DNA from 3 places in the Paraburkholderia graminis genome. Region 1 is predicted to be linked to each of the others. Evidence: predicted binding sites of a transcription regulator. Region 1 holds the regulator's gene; each other region holds the start of a gene.
The links. Region 1 encodes LexA, which represses DNA repair genes until DNA is damaged. Its sites were predicted from a motif close to ACTGTATNNNNATACAGT; they were not measured.
Positions count from the first base shown of each region.

Region 2: CUJ91_RS13180 (ATP-dependent helicase) is a predicted target of LexA. The motif match lies at 1,074-1,091, and genes of this name have one in related genera.
Region 3: CUJ91_RS32030 (CppA family protein) is a predicted target of LexA. The motif match lies at 862-879, and genes of this name have one in related genera.

Region 1 is NZ_CP024934.1:1,753,009-1,755,275, forward strand. Features, by position in the region: gene CUJ91_RS07835 (DUF2939 domain-containing protein) at 1-200, opposite strand, end outside; gene CUJ91_RS07840 (hypothetical protein) at 330-710, opposite strand; gene lexA (transcriptional repressor LexA) at 818-1,480, opposite strand; gene CUJ91_RS07850 (sulfate ABC transporter substrate-binding protein) at 1,792-2,267, shown strand, end outside.
Region 2 is NZ_CP024934.1:2,970,933-2,973,199, reverse strand. Features, by position in the region: gene CUJ91_RS13190 (hypothetical protein) at 5-484, shown strand; gene CUJ91_RS13185 (hypothetical protein) at 593-874, shown strand; gene CUJ91_RS13180 (ATP-dependent helicase) at 1,132-2,267, shown strand, end outside.
Region 3 is NZ_CP024936.1:122,231-124,497, reverse strand. Features, by position in the region: gene CUJ91_RS32040 (hypothetical protein) at 1-292, opposite strand, end outside; gene CUJ91_RS32030 (CppA family protein) at 910-1,203, shown strand; gene CUJ91_RS32025 (PDDEXK nuclease domain-containing protein) at 1,915-2,267, shown strand, end outside.

The sequences.
Region 1 (2,267 bases):
AGGCTTTCGCGCAACGCCGGGAAATCGACGTACTGATTCACCGTCTGCGCGTCGCGCGCGTCGGCGGCGCGTTTGAGGTTGTTGAGCGCGATATACGGCGATGCATAGCCAAAGCCCAAGCCGGCGATTATCGCGATGACGATCAGCGCGACGACAAGCGGACGAGCACCGCGCTTCTTGCGTATTGATACTGCTGCCATGGGCCGGGATTCTCCATCAGGTGAGATCGAACGTGGACCGGCGTTGCGCCGAAACGATCCCCACTCATGATTCCCGTTCGATGCGACGAACGACGTTTCCCGCAACGCGCCCGCACACCTTACCGCACATCAGGACTCGAACACCGCGCCCTGGACGTTGGTTTCGTCGGCGATGCAACGGTCGATCATTCTGCACACCGCGTCCATGGTGCCGACCATGATGAGCCGCGACGGCCCGTGATAAACCCGCACCGGCGCGCGACGCGCCGGCTCCGCGGTGTTGAGCCCGGAATTCAGCGACACCCGCGCGAACGCCGGCAACGACGACGGCAACAAAGACGCCTGTAAGGATGACGAAGCGGCATGCGCACCGGAGCCGTTCACCGGCGAATCGAACAGCGACGCAGTGGCGGCCGTGGATGCTTCAATCAGTGAGCAGGGCACCAGCTTGCGCAGATGGCGCAAACGGCCGAACTGGCGAAACGGCAACAGGCGGGCAAGGCGTTCCATGAGGCTCTCCGGGCGATTCAACGTGTGTGCTGCGGTAGTGAGTGGCAGGCGAGGGTTGATCCGCCTGTGTACGGTGTACTGACAGGCGACCAACCCGGCAGGCGCGATCAGAACTCGCCGGGGCGAATCAGACCGACAGCAATGCCTTCCAGCGCGAAGTCCGCACTGCCTGTCTCAACGAAGATGTTTTCGTAATCGGGGTTCTCGGCGATCAGCTCGATACCGTTCGGCCGGCGCTTCAGGCGCTTGACCGTGACGTCGTCGCCGAGGCGGGCAATGATGATCTGGCCGTCTTTCGCCTCGCTTCTTTTCTGCACCGCGAGCAGATCGCCGTCGAAGATGCCCGCGTCGCGCATGGACAGGCCGCGCACCTTCAGCAGGTAGTCGGGCTTGCTCGAGAACAGCGCCGGGTCGCACGCATAGTGCTGCGCGATATGTTCCTGCGCGAGGATCGGGCTACCGGCCGCGACCCGCCCGATGAGCGGCAGCGACAGTTGCATGATGCTCGGATGCGGCAGCGTGAACTGATGCTGGGTGCCGTCCTGTCCGAAGTCCTGGCTGGGCAGCAGACGGATGCCGCGCGACGCGCCGGCGGCGAGTTCGATCACGCCCTTGCGGGCAAGCGCCCGCAAATGCTCTTCGGCCGAGTTGGCAGAGCTGAAGCCCAGCTCGGCGGCGATCTCCGCGCGGGTGGGCGGAAAGCCGGTGCGTTCGATCGCCCGGCGGATCAGATCGAAAACCTGCTGCTGTCGTGCGGTGAGTTTTGTCATGGCGCCACTGTATGTATGAACAGGTGACTGTATTTTTATACAGTATTCGGCGCAATTCAAGCTTTACTTTAAGTTCGCGCTCAAGCACCGCGCTGCAACGTCGTCAATCGACGTCAAAACATCGGTTTGCATGCCGCAACGCCTTGTCTGGCTGCCATTACCACTTTTGCGTATTAAAAAATGAGGAAACATTATTTTTAATGATGAAAGCCCTTCGATAGACTGGCCTCCAGTCGCGCTCATGTGCACGTGACCCGACGCAAAACAACACCACTCGCAGCTTTAGCGGACCAACACGCGGAGAACAGGACATGAATCATCGGAACACGGGGCGGGCACGGACTACCCATAAGGCGCGGAGCATCATCGCCGCGCTCGCATTCGGCGCGGCGGCCGCGCTCGGCGTAATTGGCACAATCGGCCAGGCGCAAGCCGCCGACAACACGCTGCTGAACGTTTCCTACGACCCGACCCGCGAGCTCTATCAGGACGTGAACCAGGCGTTCGGCAAGGAGTGGAAGGCGAAGACCGGCGAAACCATCACGTTCAAGCAGTCGCATGGCGGCTCGGGCGCGCAGGCTCGCTCGGTGCTCGACGGCCTGCAGGCCGACGTCGTGACGCTTGCGCTCGCCTACGACATCGACGCGCTCGCCAACAAGGGCTTGATCGACAAGAACTGGCAGAAGCGCCTGCCCGACAACGCATCGCCTTATACGTCGACGATCGTGTTCCTGGTGCGCAAGGGCAACCCCAAGCACATTAAGGATTGGGACGATCTGACGAAGCC
Region 2 (2,267 bases), 1.2 Mb from region 1:
CGCCATGACCCAGATTCGTACGCTACTGATCGGTACCGCCATGACCGCCTTTGCCGCCACCGCGGCTGTGGCGCAGACCAGCCAACCCGTTCAGCCGATCCAGCCGGCCGCGGGCGTGAATACGCAAGCGCAACTTCAGGCACAGACGCCGGGCGCCGATGTCGCGCCGGCAGCGCCCGCCGCGCAGGGCGTGCAGCCGGTCACGCCGCCGCCGACGCGTCTGACGGCGCCGGGCTCGGCCGATCCGCTCGTGCAGAAGCGCGAAGCGAACGCGAAGGCGAGCGCGGAATACCGCGCGTCGAAGAAGGCATCGAAGGCCGAGTTGAAGCAGCAGCAGAAGGCCGCGAAGTCCGAGTACACGGAGCAGGTGCGCGACGCGAAGATCAACATGAAGGCGGACAAGCAGGCCGCCAGCAACGAAATGAAGATGAACATGCAGGGCCAGGCCGGCGCGCAGACCGACGGCGGCGAGGTCAAGCATTAATCGCCGGTCGCGTCGGGGCGCGATGCGCCCGGCACGTCGGACTTGCGCCCGGGCGCGACGCGCTCTCGCCCGGGCCCATGAGATTTAGATTTGGCAAGGAGGTATCGCATGAACAGCACTCAATCTACGAAGTCGATGAAATCCGCCGCTGGCCGGCTTTGCGCGCTGATGATCGCGGGCTGCCTGTCGTCGGTGGCTTTCGCCCAGGCTAGCGATCCGGCCGCCGCCCCGGTCACGCACGCCGACAAGAAGGCGGCGAAGGAGCAGTCGAAGGCGGACAAGAAGGCGGCTGTCGCGCAAGCCAAGGCCAACAAGGAAAAGACCGAGGCGCAAGCCGACGCCGACAAGGCTAATGCCGAGGCCAATTTGAAGGATGCCAAGAAGCAGTAGGGTTCTGGCTCTCGGCGCGATGAAGGAGCCGGAAGGCTTGCTGGTCCATGACGGCCCGTTCAGCGTGAAGCGAACGGGCCGTTGTGTTTTCTGACTCGGGCTTGCTGGCCGCCGACGCCATACGGCGCCACGCGTCCCGCGCCAAGTCTGCGTACAACGCCCGGAGCCGTCCGCGAAAAAAGGGCGCTTGTGCGCCAGGGTTGTATGGATATACAGTATGCGTCGCTCCCCAATCCATCCAATGCCTGCCAAAAAACGTGCTTTCCGTCGCCGAATCTCCGCCGCCATCCGACGCCGCCGCCTGGCTCACGAAGCTCAACGACGCGCAGCGCGAGGCCGTCGAATACGGCGCGGATACGCCGCACGCACCGCCCGGCGCGTTACTGGTGATCGCGGGCGCGGGTTCCGGCAAGACCAACACGCTCGCGCATCGCGTCGCGAATCTGATGGTGAAAGGCGCCGATCCCCGGCGGATTCTGCTGCTCACGTTCTCGCGCCGCGCGGCGCTCGAAATGACTCGCCGCGTCACGCGCATCGCCACCGCGGCGCTCGGTACGCGCGCCGCGCTCGCGCAAGGGCTGACGTGGGCGGGCACCTTCCATAGCGTCGGCGCGCGGCTGTTGCGCGAATATGCGGAGCTGATCGGCCTTGCGCCGGCCTTCACGATCAACGACCGCGAGGATTCCGCCGACCTGATGAACCTGGTGCGTCATGAACTCGGGCTGTCGGCGAAAGAACGGCGCTTTCCGGCCAAGAGCACCTGCTTCGCGATCTATTCGCGCGTGGTGAACACGGGCGCGTCGCTCGGCCAGGTTTTGGACAGCGCGTTTCCGTGGTGCCGGGAATGGGAGGCGGATTTGCGCATGCTGTTCGCCGCTTATGTCGACGCCAAACAGAAGCAAAGCGTGCTCGATTACGACGATCTGCTGCTCTACTGGTCGCACATGGCCGCCGAGCCGGCCATTGCCGCCGATCTGTCGGCGCGCTTCGATCATGTGCTCGTCGACGAGTATCAGGACACCAACCGCCTGCAGGCGTCCATCCTGCTCGCGCTGAAGCCCGACGGCCGCGGCCTGACCGTGGTCGGCGACGACGCCCAGTCGATCTACTCGTTTCGCGGCGCGACCGTGCGCAACATTCTCGACTTTCCGGCGCAATTCGATCCGCCCGCCACGCAGATCACGCTCGAGCGCAATTACCGTTCGACACAGCCGATTCTCGCCGCGTCCAATGCCGTGATCGAACTGGCCAGCGAGCGCTACACGAAGAACTTGTGGACCGACAAGGCATCGGCGCAACGCCCGCGTCTCGTGACCGTCGCCGACGAGGCCGACCAGGCGCGCTACGTCGTCGAACAGGTGCTCGAAGCGCGCGAGCAGGGCATGAAGCTGAA
Region 3 (2,267 bases), on a different replicon from region 1:
CCGAAGGCTTCAGGTTGACAACAGGCAACGAGGAGCGGGCTTCAGATTCGTCGGCGTCACCGGACGCCAGAATCGTCGCGAAGCGCTCTTCCAGGACATGTCGCAGCAAGTCACGGATCGAACTGTCCGCAAGCTCCGGGACTTTCACCCGCAATGTCCCTTCGATATCGGAAGCAAACGACTCGGCGACATCCCGAACCAGCTGACGCGCATCGCCCGCGTAATTGCCGGTAAGCGCAGCACGGATCTTGAGAGCCGACGCGTCGTTTCGTTCTTTCGTTAGCTGTGTCATGAAAGCCTCCTTCAGGCAATGTGCGGGGGGGCGCCCAACGGGGTGAGCCGCTTCGCGATTGCTTTTGCACTGCCAGTTGTCGGCTCACCACTAACCGCGGGCGTGGATCTGAGCCTCAAAAGCGCTCGCCCGCGGAGTTCGCCGAGCCATCGACTGAGGACAGCCGCGCGCAACAGCGATGAGTCACGGCCCCACGCCGTCCGCGCTTTACTGTCGGTTAGTCCGTCGGGTCCGACAATTTTGTCGAGGTATCGGCGTAGACGAGCTTCCAGTATCCGCTCGTACACGGTGTCCCCGGACAAGTTTCCAACCAGAATCACCTTGTTCACCGAGGCGCTTTTCACTTGCGCCACAGCGCCCAGCTTGCGAAACGCGCGGGCTTCGGACGGAGTCACTGCGGTAATCTCATCATCCCAATTCAACATTCAGCGTCTCTCGAAACAGTCCATCCGACGAGGATACACCAAGTTTTCTCATTTTTCGCATTTTTCTTATGTGTCGCAAGTCGCCTTGTAGTCCTGACGCTTTAGCTTCCTGTCGACACCGGCGGACTTGAAAGTCCCGTCGAACCTGTATATATATACAGTATTGACTCATATGCAGTTCCGGAGGATGTCATGGAACATCTGGTGCGCGTACAGAATGAACGGGACCGCCGTACACTCGCGTGGCTGCGCGGACACGTCGGCGACGCGGCGATCGAGGCGGCAGCACAGCGGTATGCTGGTCCGGCAAAACCGTATCTGTCGACGGTGTGCCGCATGCTTGGGGTGACGGCGCCACGGTTCGACGGACCGCGTCGGCGGGTAGCGAGCGCGACGGCCGAGCAGTCACTGGCCACGATCCGGGAGATCCTGGCTGCCCGAAGCGGCCGGCGATCGCCGATACCCGAGGCGCTGCGGCGCGCGTGAAAAACCTTTGCCCGCCGGCGAGTGCAGTAAGTGCAGTGACTATCATGGAGAGGTGGTCGGTGCTCACGGGCACGTATCCACACACGGAGCAGAAACGGCTGGCGGGCAAACTGGCCGCCCGTCGCAGCTCCGCCACGACCGGCACGCGCCACGCGGGCCGTTTTTTTGAGGCGGTTTAATCCTGATAAGTCGTATTATCAGGATGGCGGTTAATGCCTTAAGGTCGGGGCCGTTCGTTCGCGTAATTTCGTTCCCGCTCTGGGCCACTTGTAGCAGCGGGCAGACATGTCCGCAACAAGTTTGCTTCAAGAGGTTTTGCAGAAAATTGTTCCAGACCAACGCTTGAGGCGATTTATGACTTTTCGGGCAGGCCCCAAGTGCAGTGCCCAATTGAATACCGACGAAAGTTGTCTCGTTTGACGGTACCTCGTGCGCTGACGGGGAAGCTGGGCTCGCGATATCGCACGGGGCTTGTTCGACCTCTGGAGGCACAAATTTTTGCAAGAAACGGGAACAGTTTTCCGCAAACCAACGAGACGACCACCCAATCCCTTGCTCCTGCTTCCAAATTTGACATAACATAATTTATCAACAATTTTGACAGGGTTCGACGCTATAATCGATATGCCGTTACCGGCTCCGCCTTGCCCATTGCCGGTCTCGCCATGATAATTTCTGCTCCGAGCGCGCTCATCAACGCCCACCGAACGAATGACCAAAGATCCAGACACTCCCGTGTGGGCAGAGGACTATCGCCACTGGTTCGCCGAACTCAAGCAGCGCGTCGAGCGCGCGCGGCAGCGCGCGGTAGCCAGCGCGAATCGCGAACTGGTTACGCTTTACTGGCAGATCGGCCGCGACATTCTTGACAGGCAGCAACAACAGGGCTGGGGCGCGGGCGTTGTCGACCGGCTCGCGCACGATCTCAAGGTGGCGTTCCCAGACATGCGTGGCTTCTCACCGCGGAACCTCAAGTACATGCGTGCGCTCGCGCAAGCCTTTCCGCAGCCGGAATTTGTGCAACAACCCGTTGCACAATTACCGTGGTCGCACGTCGTGACGCT